DNA from 3 places in the Bradyrhizobium sp. HKCCYLRH2047 genome. Region 1 is predicted to be linked to each of the others. Evidence: predicted binding sites of a transcription regulator. Region 1 holds the regulator's gene; each other region holds the start of a gene.

What was found. The regulator PhoB, encoded in region 1, activates phosphate uptake and scavenging genes when phosphate is short. The targets are predictions, from matches to a motif close to TGTCATNNANCTGTCAT.
Region 2: the regulator PhoB is predicted to act here: its motif matches at 2,300-2,316, upstream of ACQR1D_RS01115 (alkaline phosphatase D family protein).
Region 3: the regulator PhoB is predicted to act here: its motif matches at 2,513-2,529, upstream of ACQR1D_RS00505 (DUF2794 domain-containing protein).

The regions. Positions count from the first base shown of each region.
Region 1 is NZ_JBNPUM010000008.1:215,598-220,774, reverse strand. Features, by position in the region: gene ACQR1D_RS20420 (trypsin-like serine protease) at 1-1,033, opposite strand, end outside; gene phoB (phosphate regulon transcriptional regulator PhoB) at 1,181-1,888, opposite strand; gene phoU (phosphate signaling complex protein PhoU) at 1,905-2,621, opposite strand; gene pstB (phosphate ABC transporter ATP-binding protein PstB) at 2,652-3,476, opposite strand; gene pstA (phosphate ABC transporter permease PstA) at 3,473-4,354, opposite strand; gene pstC (phosphate ABC transporter permease subunit PstC) at 4,358-5,177, opposite strand, start outside.
Region 2 is NZ_JBNPUM010000001.1:236,157-241,333, reverse strand. Features, by position in the region: gene ACQR1D_RS01130 (YkvA family protein) at 1-143, opposite strand, end outside; gene ACQR1D_RS01125 (4a-hydroxytetrahydrobiopterin dehydratase) at 249-551, opposite strand; gene ACQR1D_RS01120 (TAXI family TRAP transporter solute-binding subunit) at 901-2,247, shown strand; gene ACQR1D_RS01115 (alkaline phosphatase D family protein) at 2,387-3,958, shown strand; gene ACQR1D_RS01110 (response regulator) at 4,004-4,378, opposite strand; gene ACQR1D_RS01105 (Crp/Fnr family transcriptional regulator) at 4,547-5,177, shown strand, end outside.
Region 3 is NZ_JBNPUM010000001.1:110,310-115,486, forward strand. Features, by position in the region: gene ACQR1D_RS00490 (ABC transporter permease) at 1-343, shown strand, start outside; gene ACQR1D_RS00495 (Bax inhibitor-1/YccA family protein) at 620-1,411, shown strand; gene ACQR1D_RS00500 (GNAT family N-acetyltransferase) at 1,567-2,094, shown strand; gene ACQR1D_RS00505 (DUF2794 domain-containing protein) at 2,136-2,501, opposite strand; gene ACQR1D_RS00510 (DUF1223 domain-containing protein) at 2,920-3,702, opposite strand; gene acnA (aconitate hydratase AcnA) at 3,891-5,177, opposite strand, start outside.

The DNA.
Region 1 (5,177 bases):
TGGTTCCGGCTGATGTCGCAGCCTGCAGTTCCTCGCGCGTCAGCGCCTTGACCGCGACCGGCTTCGACGGCAGCGCATCCTTCAGCACGATCAGCGCCCAATCGGCGGGCGAGCGGTCGAGCGACCATCTGTCGTGCCGGGTCGGGACGAAGTCCGGCGCCACGATCAGCTTGTCGGCGACCGACGATGCCGCCGGCGTGCCCCTGTTCATGCCGGCCAGGAAGCGGACATTGCCGGGGCTGACCTGCGCGACGCCGTTGAACACGCAATGCGCGGCGGTGAGCACGACGCGCGGCGCGACCAGAGTGCCGGTGCACCAGCCGCCGGTCGAGTATTGCGCGACGGTGACGACGCCGATCGACGACGCCGGCCACGAGGTGGGATCGACGACCTCGCCGATGTGGCGGTCGAGCCCGAGCAGTTGCTCCGGACGCGGAGCGGCGACGCCCGCCTCCGCCGATTCCGGCTTCGGCCGCCAGGCCGCAATGGCGCTCTGGGCCTGGACGCGCTGCGGCTCGGTCAGCTTGACCCTCTGCACGTCGCGGCCGGCCGATCGCACGCCGCTGCGACCCGCCATCACCAGCCAGGCGTAGCCCTGCACGACGTCCTGCTTCACGCCGCGACCGTCGAGCAGCATCAGGCCCAGCATGTATTGCGACTGGGCGAAGCCCTGCGCTGCCGCGCGGCTGAACCAGCGGCCGGCTTCGCCATAATTGCTCGCGACACCTTCGCCGTTGACATAGGCGATGCCGAGATAATGCTGGGCGACGGCGAGGCCCTGATCGGCGGCCTTGCGATACCACGCCAGCGCCTCGGCGGGGTTGCGCGGTTGGCCCCAGCCGAAGGCCTCCATGAAGCCGACGTCGAACTGCGCCCGCGCATCGCCCTTGGCGGCCAGCGGCAGCAGGCGGCGCATCGCCGCGGCGTGCTGTCCGTTTCCCGCCGCGGCGACCGCGTCTTCGAGCTCGGCGGCCGCGGCGCCCGCCGCGCTGCCGAGCAGCACGGCTAGAGATATGATGATGATCTTGATCAAGGGCGTCCGCTGGGACCGAAACATCGTGACGGGCCACGAAGCAGACACGATCAAGACGGCGGCGGCGTGGCCGAAAGCGGACCGCGATCTCCTCAATCGGGCCCCCTCGCGCCTCACACCTGCTTCATCCTCACGCCCGATCGCCCCTTACACCTGCTCGCTCTTGGCGAAGCGATCATCGAGCGCATAGCCGGCGCCGCGCACGGTGCGGATCGGGTCCTGCTCGCGGCCCGGATTGAGCAGCTTGCGCAGGCGGCCGATATGGACGTCGACCGTGCGCTCGTCGATATAGATGTCGCGGCCCCAGACGCTGTCGAGCAGCTGCTCACGGCTGAACACGCGGCCGGGATGCTCCAGGAAAAACTCGAGCAGGCGGTATTCGGTCGGGCCGAGATCGATCGGCCGTCCCGAGCGCGCCACGCGGCGCTTCTCGCGGTCGAGCTCGATGTCGCCATAGGACAGCACGGTCGCCAGCCGCTCCGGGCTCGCCCGCCGCAGCAGGCCCTTCACGCGCGCCAGCAGCTCCGGCACCGAGAACGGCTTGACGATGTAGTCGTCGGCGCCGGTCGCGAGGCCGCGCACGCGCTCGCTCTCCTCGCCGCGCGCGGTGAGCATGATGATCGGCAATTGCCGGGTCTCGGACCGCGCCCGCAGGCGGCGGCACAGCTCGATGCCGGACAGGCCCGGCAGCATCCAGTCGAGCACGACGAGATCGGGAACGCGCTCCTTCAGCCGTGTGTCGGCCTCGTCTCCGCGCGCCACCGTCTCGACCTCGTAGCCTTCGGCCTCGAGGTTGTAGCGCAGGAGCGTCGTCAGCGCCTCCTCGTCCTCCACCACCAGAATTCGGGCGCCCATGTCAGAACCGTCTCTCTCAGTTGCCGGGGATCGTCGATGCGAAGCTCGTCATGTCGCCCTTCGGGCGCTTGTCCATGATCTGCTGGCCTTCGATCATATAGAAGACGGTCTCCGCGATGTTGGTCGCGTGATCGCCGATGCGCTCGATGTTCTTGGCGCAGAACATCAGATGGATGCAGAACGAGATGTTGCGCGGATCCTCCATCATGTAGGTCAGGAGTTCGCGGAACAGCGAGGTGCAGATGGCGTCGACCTCCTCGTCGCCCTTCCACACCGTCATCGCCGCCGGCAAATCGTGCGCGGCATAGGCGTCCAGCACCGTCTTGACCTGCGACTGCACCAGGTCGGTCATGTGCTCGAGCCCGCGGATCAGCTTGAGCGGATGGAAGTCGCTCTCCAGCGCCGCGACGCGCTTGCCGATGTTCTTGGCGAGATCGCCGATGCGCTCCAGATCGGTGGCGACCCGCATCGCACCGACGATCTCGCGCAGGTCGACCGCCATCGGCTGTCGCCGGGCGATGGTAAGAACGGCGCGCTCCTCGATGATGCGCTGCAGCTTGTCGACCTCGGCGTCGGTGGCGACCACCTTCTGGCCGAGTGCGATGTCGCGCCGCACCAGCGCATCGACGGAATCGACGATCAGACGCTCGGCGAGGCCGCCCATTTCCGACACCAGCCGGGTGAGATCCTGCAGATCGCTGTCGAACGCCTTGGCGGTATGTTCACTGGCCATGATGATCTCCTGAAGTCAATGTCGTCGGCGTCAGCCGAACCGGCCGGTGATGTAATCCTGGGTCCGCCGATCGCTCGGCGAGGTGAAGATCTTGCTGGTGTCGTCGAACTCGATCAGCTCGCCGAGATACATGAAGGCGGTCTTGTCGGAGACGCGCGCCGCCTGCTGCATGTTATGCGTCACGATGGCGATCGTATAGTTTTCGGCGAGCTCCTGGATCAGCTCCTCGACCTTGGCGGTCGAGATCGGATCGAGCGCCGAGCACGGCTCGTCGAACAGGATCACCTCCGGCCGGACCGCCACGGTGCGCGCAATGCACAGCCGCTGCTGCTGGCCGCCTGACAGCGACAGGCCCGAAGCGTTGAGCTTGTCCTTGACCTCGTTCCACAACGCGCCGCCGCGCAGTGCCTTCTCGACCCGGTCGTCCATCTCCGACTTGGAGATCTTCTCATACAGCCGGATGCCGAAGGCGATGTTCTCGTAGATCGTCATCGGGAACGGCGTCGGCTTCTGGAACACCATGCCGACACGGGCACGCAGCAGGTTGAGGTCGAGCTTGGGATCGAGGATGTTGGTGTTGTCCAGCATGAGCTGGCCAACGGCGCGCTGGCCCGGGTAGAGATCGTACATCCGGTTGAAGATGCGCAGCAGGGTCGACTTGCCGCAGCCGGACGGGCCGATGAACGCGGTGACGCGGTTGGTCCCCAGCGACAGGTTGATGTTCTTCAGCGCGTGGTGATCGCCGTAATAGAAGTTCAGGTTGCGCGCGGTCACCTTGGCGGGGGCTTCCGGCAAAACCTTGCCGTTCAGCGCGGCGGGATTGGGCTGGCTGACGGATACGGACAGGTCGGTCATTTTGCGTTCCTCTCGGCGCCGAGAATGCGTGCACTGACATTCAGGGCGAGCACGGCCAGAGTGATCAGAAGGGCTCCGCTCCAGGCCAGCTGCTTCCAATAGGCATAGGGGCTCTGGACGAAGTTGTTGATGGTGACGGGCAGGTTGGCCATCGTCTTGGAGAGGCTGAGGCTCCAGAACTGGTTCGACAGCGCAGTGAACAGCAAGGGCGCGGTCTCGCCGGCGACGCGGGCGGTGGCCAGCAGCACGCCGGTGATCAGGCCCGAGCGCGCCGCGCGATAGGCGATGCGCCGGATCACCAGCGATCGCGGCAGGCCGAGCGCCGAGGCCGCCTCACGCAGCGGGTTGGGCACCAGCAGCAGCATGTCCTCGGTGGTGCGCAGCACCACGGGGATGACAATGACCGCCAGCGCCAGCGAGCCTGCGAGCGCCGAGAAGCCGCCCATCGGCACCACGACAGCGCCATAGATGAACAGGCCGATGATGATCGAGGGCGCCGACAGCAGGATGTCGTTGATGAAGCGGATCACCGAGGTCAGGCGGTCGTTGCGGCCGTACTCGGCCAGATAGGTGCCGGCGAACAGGCCGAGCGGCGCGCCGATGCCGACGCCGATGACCGTCATGATCAGAGAGCCGACGATGGCATTGCGCAGGCCGCCTTCGCTCGAGCCCGGCGGCGGGGTGTCGGCGGAAAACACTTGCAGGCTGAGGCCGGCGAGGCCGTTATAGAACAGCGTGAACAGGATCAGCGCCAGCCAGGTGACGCCGAACAGCGCGGCGGCGACGCAGAGGCCGCGGATCACGATGTCCCTGCGGCGTCGGCGCGCATAGATCGGATTGACCGGCGTATCGGCGGTGAGCGAATCTGCGCTGGACATGGCTTATTTTCCCGCCTTTGCTTGGAGCCGCATGAGCATCAGGCGCGCGCTCGCCAGCACGAAGAAGGTGAGCACGAAGAGCAGCAGGCCGAGTAGGATCAGGCTCGACTGGTGCAGGCCGTCGCTCTCCTGGAACTCAGAGGCAATGGCGGCCGAGATCGTGGTGCCCGGCGCGAAGATCGACGATGAGATCCGGAACGAGTTGCCGATGATGAAGGTCACCGCCATCGTTTCGCCGAGCGCACGACCCAGCGCCAGCATGACGCCGCCGATGACGCCGACACGGGTGTAGGGAATGACGACGCTGCGCACGACCTCCCAGGTGGTGCAGCCGACCCCGTAGGCCGCTTCCTTCAGCACCGGCGGGACGGTCTTGAACACGTCGACCGAGATCGAGGTGATGAAGGGCAGCACCATGATCGCCAGGATCAGCGAGGCGTTGAACAGACTGAGATAGGACGGCGGACCGGCGAAGATGTCCTGCAGCACCGGGATGCCGGAGCAGAGATTGATCATGAACGGCTGGAACGTGTAGGCCAGGAACGGGCCCAGAACGAAGAAGCCCCACATGCCGTAGATGATCGAGGGAATGCCGGCGAGCAGCTCGATCGCAATGCCGATCGGACGGCGCAGCCATTGCGGGCACAGCTCGGTGAGGAAGATCGCAATGCCGAGACCCACCGGAATCGCGATCAGCATCGCGATGAAGGACGTGACCAGGGTGCCGTAGATCGGGCCGAGCGCCCCGAGCACCGGCGGATCGGCCGACGGCGCCCAGCGCCGCGTCCACAGGAATTCGAAGCCGTAGGCCTTCATCGCCGGC
Region 2 (5,177 bases), on a different contig from region 1:
GCCGCAAGCAGCTCCTCGGCGAATGGCAACCGCGCGACAACCTTCTTGAACTTGATCCAGAAACGACGGCGAAGGGTCTCGCGATCCCGGGCCAGCCGCTCCGCGGGCTCGAAGCCAACGCTGTAGTCGGTCGCATCCGACATGATGTCCGATCTCCGGTTCCAGACGGCGCCGGGGGCGCGGTCCTCGCCCTCGGATGTGGTGATGGCGACGCCGGCCGCAAGGCGCGTGCCGTCGTCGCCAAGGCCTCAGCCGCGCATCGTCGCGGCGATCGCGTTCATCGCCTTGGCGAGCTCGATGTCGCGCAGGGTCACGCCGCCGGCGTCATGGGTCGTGAGGACCACCTCGACGGTGCGGTAGACGTTGCGCCACTCGGGATGATGGTCAGCCTTTTCGGCGACCAGGGCGACGCGGGTCATGAAGCCGAAGGCTTCGTTGAAGTCTGTGAATGTGAACGTGCGGGCGATGGCCTCACGGCCCACCGCCTCGGACCAGCCGGGAAGCTCCCGCAAGGCAGTGGCGCGTGCCTCCGCCGACAATCGTTGCGGCATCTCGATCTCCTCTCGTGGTGCAATCGACCGGACACGTGGCAACATCCGGGCGATTGCGGGGTCTACCTCCAGCCGGATCGCGCCGGGGTCCGCCCGATCAGAGCCTTGTCACAGGCCGTTGCCGGAGGGGCTCGGACCTGTCCCGATCCCCCGGTGGCTGGTGCGATGGTAACCATGACGCAGATGTCACCCCGGGCGGACAAGAAATTTGCTACAGTTCAGCTCTATCGAAGGACGACGTGGCCAGACGAAGCCGCCTGTGGCATCGCCCGGGCCTGGGACCACCGGAGGACGGGATCTGGTCGATACTCAGACCACGCCAGCGCAGCGCTCACGGATGCGCCCTGCCGTGTTCATCGTCATCGCCGGGATCCTCGCGGTCGTCGGCGCTTTGACGGGTGCCTACTATTTTGCGATGCGTCCCGTGGTGCTCAAGATCGCGGTCGGTCCGCCCAACAGCGACGACCTGAAGGTCGTCCAGGCCCTGACCCAGGCCTTTTCCCAGTCGCACGCCTCCGTCAGGCTGCGGCCGGTTCCGACCGAGGGCGCCGCCGAGAGCGCGCAGGCGCTGGCCGCCACCAAGGTGGATCTTGCCATCGTGCGGGGTGACCTGGAGGTCCCAAAGAACGCACAGGCGGTGGCGACGCTGCGCAAGAACGTCGTCGTCCTCTGGGTGCCCTCGTCCGGCAAGGGCAAGAACCGCAAAGGCGGCGCCAAGATCACGAAGATCTCGCAGCTCGCGGGCCACAAGGTCGGCATCATCGGCCGGACGCCGGCGAACGCGAACCTGCTGAAGGTCATCCTGCGCCAGTATGGCGTCGACGCCAGCAAGGTCGAGATCGTCCAGTTCCCGATAACCGAGGCCGCCGAAGCGGTCCGAAGCCAGAGGGCGGATGTCTATCTGGCGGCCGGTCCCATCAACAGCAAGATCACGACGGATGCGATCGCCGCCGCCACCAAGGAAGGCGGGCCTCCGACCTTCCTGGCCATCGATTCCGCCGCCGCCATCGCACAGAACCATCCTGAATACGAGGCTACCGAGATTCCGGCCGGCGCGTTCGGCGGGGCGCCCGATCGCCCCGAAGATGAAGTGAAGACGATCAGCTTCAATCACCACATCGTGGCACGCAAGGGCCTCGCCGAATCGACGGTCTCGACGTTTACGCATCAGCTGTTCTCGGTGCGCCAACAATTGCTGTCGGAATTTCCGCTTGCCGCCAAGATCGAGACGCCGGACACCGACAAGGACGCGGCGATCCCCGCTCATCCCGGCGCGGCGGCGTTCGTCGACGGCGAGGAGAAGACCTTCCTCGACCGCTACAGCGACTACATCTGGTGGAGCCTGATGGCGCTGTCGGCGATGGGCTCGGCCGGCGCCTGGTTCGCCGGCTATCTCAAGCGCGACGAACGCACCATCAACAGCTCGCTGCGCGATCGCCTGCTCGAAATGATCACCATCGCGCGCAAGAGCGATTCGACGGAGGAGCTCGACCTGCTGCAGAGCGAGGCCGACGAGATCCTGCGCAACACGCTGACCTGCTTCGAGGACGGTGCTATCGAGCACGCGGCGTTGACCGCATTCAACATCGCGCTCGAGCAGTTCCACAACGCGGTCGCCGATCGCAAGCTCATCCTGATGAGCATGCCCGCCAATCTGCAGCGAACCGGCGCGCAGTTGCGGGCCGCCGGGACCTGAGGTCGGATCACGCTTGCGCTGCGGCCGTGTCACGCGCCGGCCGGGGCGCGATTGTAATTCCAGCGTCATCAATCTTTCCTAGGTCTGCCGGGCCGTGGCTCGCGCCTGCTCCCGCGCGCGATCCGACCAGGAGATCCGCATGACGCTTCGCATTCCTCGACCGCACACAGCCCTGTCCCGCCGCCGCTTCCTGTCGACGGCCGCCGCCGCCGGCGTCTCTACGCTGGCGATGCCCTATCTGAGCCGCGCCGCCGACCGGCCGCAGATCACGCATGGCGTGCAGTCCGGCGACGTCGGCATGGATGGCGGCGTGGTCTGGGCGCGCGCCGACCGGCCGTCGCAGATGCTGGTCGAGGTGGCGACCACCGAATCGTTCAAGGACGCGCGGGCGCTGCCAGCGATCGCCGCGCTTCCGGAGAGCGACTTCACGGCCAAGATGCTGATCGAAGGCCTGCCGAGCGGCCAGGACATCTTCTACCGCGTCAAGTTCCGCGACCTGTCGCATACCGCGGTCGAAAGCGAGGCCGTGGCCGGCCGCTTCCGCACCGCGCCCGGCAACAAGCGCGACGTCTCGTTCGTCTGGGGCGGGGATGTGGCGGGGCAGGGCTGGGGCATCAATCCCGATGATGGCGGCATGTTCACCTTTGCGACGATGAAGAAGCACCGCCCGGATTTCTTCCTGCATTCCGGCGACACCATCTATGCCGACGGCCCGATCAAGTCCGAGGTAAAGCTGCCGGACAACAAGGTGTGGAAGAACCTCACCGTGGAAGAGAAGGCCAAGGTCGCCGAGACGCTCGACGAATTCCGAGCCGCCCACAAATACAATTTCCTCGACGAGAACGTTCGCGCCTTCAATGCCGAGGTGCCGATCTTCGTGCAGTGGGACGATCATGAGGTCACCAACAACTGGTCGGCTTCCAAGGAGCTGCCGGCGAGCTACAAGGAGCGCAACATCCAGCTGCTCGCGGCCCGCGCGGCGCGCGCCTTCCACGAGATGTATCCGATGCGCGAGAGCATCATCGAGCCGGGCCGCGTCTATCGCACCATCAACTACGGTCCGCATCTCGACGTGTTCGTGCTCGACGAGCGCAGCTACCGCGGCGCCAACGGTCCCAATCTCGAGGACAAATATGGCCCGGCGTCCTACTTCATCGGGCCGGAGCAGATGCGCTGGCTGAAGCAGGCGCTGCTCAATTCGCGCGCGACCTGGAAGGTGATCGCCTCCGACATGCCGCTCAGCATCATCGTCTATGACGACGCGGCCAACAAGAAGGGCTCGGAAGCCATCGCCCAGGGTGACGGCCCGGCGCGCGGCCGCGAGCTCGAGATTGCCGAGATCCTGCGCTTCATCAAGACGGCGCCGATCCAGAACACGGTGTGGCTGACGGCGGACGTGCACTACGCGGCCGCGCATTATTACGATCCGAACAAGGCGCAGTTCCAGGACTTCGAGCCGTTCTGGGAGTTCGTCTCCGGTCCGTTGCATGCCGGCACGTTCGGTCCGAACGAACTCGACAACACCTTCGGCCCCGAGGTGCGCTTCATCAAGGCGCCCGGCCTCGACAAGCAGAACCTGCCGCCATCGGCCGGGATGCAGTTCTTCGGCCACGTCAAGATCGAAGGCGCAACGGGCCAGATGACCGTGACCCTGCGAGATCGCGCCGACGTCGCGCTGTGGTCGACCACGCTCGATCCGAAGCTCGGCTGAGGTCTTGTTGCTCGGCGGCAACACGATCGCGTGCTGCGACGGCAACTAATCGCGTCGCCGCAGCACGGCCTCCAGCGCCTCGGTCGGGCACGGCTTCGGCAGCCGCGGCCGGTCGGCGAATGCGGCCGGCACGCGGTCGGCGCCATAACCGGTCGAGAATGCGAAGGGAATGCCGAGCGCCGCCAGCCGCTCGGCAATCGCAAAGCTCTTCTCGCGGACCAGGCCGACATCGAGGAGTGCGAATTGCGGGACGCGCTCGGCGATCATGGCGAGCGCGGTGGCGACGTCGGCTGCGATCCTGATGTCGGGAACGCCGAGGTCGGTGATCGTGTCTTCCAATCCGAGCGCAATGATGGGGTCGTCTTCGACGACCAGCACATGCTGATAGAACTCGGGCACGCCTGATTGCGAGCTGGTCATGGGATCTGCGGGTTCCAGGAGGAGGGACGGACCCCGCGGCCGGCGCCTCCTCTCGAGCGCGCTGGCGGGTTCCTGGAACCAAGGCAGCATATCAGAGTTCCTCTGTCGGTGCACTTGTGAACACAAGGAGCACGGATCACGCACATGCGTTGCGCACGGGGGATGACGATGCTGAGCCAGGGTGTGACCACGTTGAGCCGGGAACGGCCCTACAACAACCTGCTGCGGCGGCTCAGTCCGGCCGACTACGCGCTGATCTCGCCGAATCTGGTCGAGGACACGGCAACGCCGAACGAGCTGCTCTACAGTCCGGGCGACGACGTGCAGATCGTGCATTTTCCCTGCGGGCCGGCGCTGACGTCCTATCTCGTTCCCAATGAGGACGGTCGCGACGTCGAGACCATCCTGGTCGGCCGCGAGGGTGCCGTCGGCGGCATCGTCAGCGAGGGCTTCCTGCCGGCCTATACGCGGATCGTCGTCAAGTTCGGCGGCCCGTTCGCCCGGCTGCCGCTGTCCCGCCTGGCGGCCGCCAAGCTGCAATCCAAGACGCTGCGCCACGTGTTCGCGCGCTACGCCGATTGCATGCTGGCGCAGATGTTCCAGTCGACCGCCTGCAACGCGATCCATTCGATCGAGCAGCGCACGGCGAAGTGGATCGTGGCCGCGATGGACCGCACCGATGGCGAGCCGATCGTGCCACTGACGCATGAGCAGCTGGCGACGCTGCTGGGCGTCGGCCGCAGCTACGTCAGCCGGGTTGTCCAGACCTTCAGGGCCGAGGGCATTCTCGAAACCCGCC
Region 3 (5,177 bases), on a different contig from region 1:
GGCCATCCTGGTGCTCGGCGGCGCACTGGCCGCCGGCCACCGCCACCGGGTCTACGACGCGGTCATCCTGAAGACCCTGGGCGCGACGCGGCTGCGGCTGCTCGGCGCCTACGCGCTCGAATATCTGATGATCGGGTTTGCCACCGCCGCGTTCGGCGTCATCGCCGGCTCGGTCTCCGCTTGGCTGATCGTGACCCGGCTGATGACCTTGAGCTTCGCCTGGCAGGCGGGCAGCGCCGCGCTGGTCGTCTTGGCGGCGCTGATCGTGACCGTCGGCCTCGGACTGGCCGGCACCCTGCTCGCGCTGAACCAGAAGCCGGCGACGGTTCTTCGGAATCTCTAGCGGCTTGATCGAGCGCTTGCGCGCTCATGCCGCACGGTTAACGCGATTTATACGGCTGAGACGCGTTCGGAGCGACATTCAGCCGCGCGTGGAAGCTTGCGGCGGATATGCTAGTTTCCCATCTAGGGAATGGGCTCAGAGACCTGCCAAAGATGGCGAATTTGCCGATGACGCAAATTTAATATCGATGGCAGCGGGTATGAGATAGGGTTTTTCGAGAACCGGCTGAAGGTCCTGCCAGGATCGGGCTGCCGGGCAACCAACGGGAATTCGACCATGTCGGACCTCAACCGCAACTATGCTTCACCCTTTGGCCGGGTGGCCGGGCGCGCCGATGCCGCGACCGTCGACGCCGGTCTGCGCGCCTACATGCTGCGCATCTACAATTACATGAGCATCGGCCTGGCCATCACCGGCCTCGCGGCGCTCGGCGTCTACATGGCGTCGGTGACCGGCGATCCGGCGGCCGGCGTGTTCAAGTTCGGCAACGCCTATCTGACGCAGTTCGGCTACGCGATGTTCGTGAGCCCGTTGAAGTGGCTGTTCATCCTGGCCCCTCTGGTCATGGTGTTCGCGATCTCGGCCGGCATCAACCGCCTCGCGCCGTCGACCGCTCAACTCCTGTTCTGGGTGTTTTCGGCCTTGATGGGCATCTCGCTGTCGTCGATCTTTCTGGTGTACACCCACACCTCGATCGTGCGGGTGTTCTTCATCACCGCGGCGACGTTCGGCGCGCTGAGCCTCTACGGCTACACGACCAAGCGTGACATGACGGGCATGGGCTCGTTCCTGTTCATGGGCCTGATCGGCATCGTGCTGGCGAGCCTGGTGAACCTGTTCCTGGCGAGCTCGATGCTGCAGTTCATCGTCTCGGTGATCGGCGTGTTCGTGTTCGCCGGCCTGACCGCCTGGGATACGCAGCGCCTGAAGAACGAGTACATCTACGGCTACGCCTCCGCGGGCGGCGACATCGCCGAGCGCGCAGCGATCACCGGCGCGCTGTCGCTGTACCTGAACTTCATCAACCTGTTCACGCTGCTGCTGCAGCTGCTCGGACAGCGCGACTGATCCAACCGCTCGAACGAGCGACCTTCGAAGCCCCGGCCTCACCGCCGGGGCTTTTCGTTTGCACAAACCCGATTGCGACCGGCGCAAAGCGGCAGCGACAGCCATGCCGCGAGGCCGGATTGATCGCCGCGTCCGCATGGGTATGCTTGCACCCCATGTCGAACATTGAAATCCGGCCCACCCAGGAGGCCGACCTCCCGGCCATCACCGCCATCTACGGCCAGGCCGTCCGCGAGGGCACGGCCACCTTCGAGCTCGACCCTCCGGATCTGGCGGAGATGACGCGCCGCTTCCGGGCGCTCCGCGACGGCGGCTTCCCCTATTTCGCCGCCCTGCTGGACGGAGAGGTGGTGGGCTATGCCTATGCCGGGCCCTACCGGCCCCGCCCTGCCTATCGCTTCACGGTGGAGAACTCGGTCTATCTCGCTCCCGCCAGCCAGCGTCGCGGCATCGGGATGCGACTGATGCGGCGGCTGATCGACGCCTGTGAGGAGGGAGGCTTTCGCCAGATGATCGCCGTCATCGGCGACTCCGCCAATGCCGGCTCGGTCGGGCTGCATACCGCCTGCGGCTTCCAGATGATCGGCACCCACCCGAGCGTCGGCCTGAAATTCGGCCGCTGGCTCGATACCGTCATGATGCAGCGCCCGCTCGGGGCCGGGAGCAGCGACGTCCCGGCGTAAGCGACGCCGGTCGAAATGTCGTGATCACCCGGCGGGTCGGATCAGACCAGCGCCGGCTTCGGCGCGATCGCCAGCAACACGCGCTCAAGCTCGTGGCCGCGGCGCAGGATCAGCCCGGTGGCCGAGATCACGCTGTACATGCCCTGCTTGCGTGCGAGACGCGGATCCTTCTCGATGCGGTAGATCGGCACCTCGGACGCCCGGCGAAACACGGAGAAGACGGCCCGGTCACGCAGGAAGTCGATCGAATAGTCGCGCCACTCACCGTCGGCGACCATGCGACCGTAGAGGTTCAGGATGCGGTTCAGCTCCAGGCGGTCGAACGTCACCCGGTTCGGCGCTGCGGCCGCACTGCGCGCCGCCGCGCGGTTCTCGCTGGGGTCGGCGTCCTCCGGCGTGAGGTTCATTGGCGTCCTCCTGTCATCTGTGTGACATGATCGCGCCATCCGGCAGAAGCCGCAAGGGGCCGTTTTCGTTGTTGAAGTTCGACCGAGCCTGCGAGGTCATCAGTTCCGCGAACACGCAAGCGTCACGGGATCGTTAGCGGAATCATAATCGCGCCGTCTTTCCGCCCACCGACCGCCCCCGACCTTCGGCATAAGATTCGTGTGCGTTGGCCCGGTCCTTTCGGTTCCGGATTCCTCAGCCCCCAGCCCCCCGGGGTCGTCAGGATCGGGTCTATTCACAAGTAAGGCAAAGGGCCAACGCAAGTTGGTCCTTTTGCTTTTCTGGCGTGAGCTGCCGGAAGATGTCGCGGCGCGCCGTCGCACGGACGTGACGCGCCTCACGCAGGTCAGCGAAAACGAAGATCGGGACGACGGAAAATCAGCGCTCGGGACCACGCGCCGTTGCTGAAGCCCGTCCGCCCAACGGCAACTCGGAAAAGGCGGCGCCGAGCATCGGCCCAGGGCGGTCGCGACTGCCGTCCTGCACATAGACGACGGTGCCATCGACGCCCTCGCGGGCGATCTTCTCCAGCGGCACGCTCCAGCTGACCGGCGACCCGGTCCAGTCACCCAGCTTCTGGAGACCGCGAACGACGTTGTAATAGGTCAGGTCGCGGCCGCTGTTCTCGCCGCGCCCGACCGAGATCGGGACCACACGCGAGATCGAGCAGACCCAGACCTCGCCGTGCCGGCGCGGCGCATGCTCGCTGGCCGCGGCGACCGAGACGGAGAGCTCCTGGCCGTCGACCGACAGCCTCACCGGCACCGACATCACCGCGCCGCCCTGGACGGTTTCCTCGATCGCGCCTTCGATCGCCTCGCGGTCGCTGCCGATCACATGCACAGAGCCGTTGATCACCGCCTGCGGCGTATAGACCTCGCGGTCCCCGCGCGCACGAGAATAGGCCCGCTGCCGGGCCGTGAAGCGGGAGTCGGCCAGCGTGTCCTTCCAGCCGAGATAGTCCCAGTAGTCGATCGGCAGCGACAACGCGATGACCGAAGGATCTCTGGCGAGCTCGCCGAGGATCTTGTCAGCCGGCGGGCAGGACGAACAGCCTTGAGAGGTGAAGAGTTCGATCACCGCACGGGGATCGGATGCGGCTGGCCGGACGAAAGCGATGACCGCACAGACACTCAGCGCTGCGCGCGACCACCACGACATCTGTCCACTCATCGCCACTGTCCCGTCTGGACCACCGTCCGCTGCGCCCTGCGCATCACTGCATCTGCGATGCCGTCCTCGTAGTTAACAAACCGAAAATGCAAAGGAGGCGGCCTTTGTCATAGGCCGCCTCCTTCATCACCCGCTACTCACTTCAGAGTGAGCCAAACTGTCGCATCGCGCTTTGGTTAAGCGGCGAGCTTGCGCAGCACGTAGTGCAGGATGCCGCCGTTGCGGTAGTAGTCGAGCTCGTCGAGCGTATCGATCCGGCAGAGCAGCGGCACCTGCTGCGCCGCACCGTCGGCCGAGACGATCTCGGCGGTCAGGGTTTGGCGCGGCTTCAGGTCGCCCTGCAGGCCCTTGATGGTAACCTTCTCGTCGCCCTTGAGGCCGAGCGAGGACCAGGACGTGCCTTCCTGGAAGGTGAGCGGCAGCACGCCCATACCGACCAGGTTGGAGCGATGGATGCGCTCGAAGCTCTGGCAGATCACGGCGCGGACGCCGAGCAGCCGGGTACCTTTGGCGGCCCAGTCGCGCGATGAGCCGTTGCCGTATTCGGCGCCGGCGAACACCACCAGCGGCACGCCCTCTTCCTGATACTTCATCGCGGCGTCGTAGATCGACATCTGCTCGCCGTCTGGCCAGTGCTTGGTCAGGCCGCCCTCGGGAATGTTGCCGTCGGCACCCTTGAGCATGAAGTTCTTGATGCGGATGTTGGCGAAGGTGCCGCGCATCATGATCTCGTGATTGCCGCGGCGGGTGCCGTACTGGTTGAAGTCGGCCGGGCGGACCTGGTGCTCGCTGAGGAACTTGCCGGCGGGCGAGGTCAGCTTGATCGAACCGGCCGGCGAGATGTGGTCGGTGGTGATCTTGTCGCCGAACAGCGCCAGCACACGGGCCTCGACGATGTCCTTGATCGGCTCCGGCTCCTTCTTCATGCCCTCGAAATACGGCGGGTTCTGCACGTAGGTCGACGACATGTTCCAGCGATAGGTCTCGCTCTCGACGGTCTTGATCTTGCGCCAGTTGGTGTCGCCCTTGAACACGTCGGCGTAGCGCTTCTTGAAGATCGAGGCCTTGACGAACTTCTTGACGAAGTCGTTGACCTCCTTGGTCGTCGGCCAGATGTCCTTCAGGTAGACCGGCTTCTTGTCCTTGCCGATGCCGATCGGCTCGACGGCGAGGTCCTTGGTCACGGTGCCGGCGAGCGCGTAGGCGACGACCAGCGGCGGCGAGGCCAGGTAGTTGGCCTGCACGTCCGGCGAGACGCGGCCTTCGAAGTTGCGGTTGCCCGACAGCACCGCCGCCGCGACGACGCCGTTGTCGTTGATCGACTTCGAGATCTCCTCCGGCAGCGGACCCGAATTGCCGATGCAGGTGGTGCAGCCGAAGCCGACCAGGTTGAAGCCGACCTTGTCGAGGTCCTTCTGCAGGCCCGAATTAGCAAGGTATTCGGCAACCACCTGGCTGCCCGG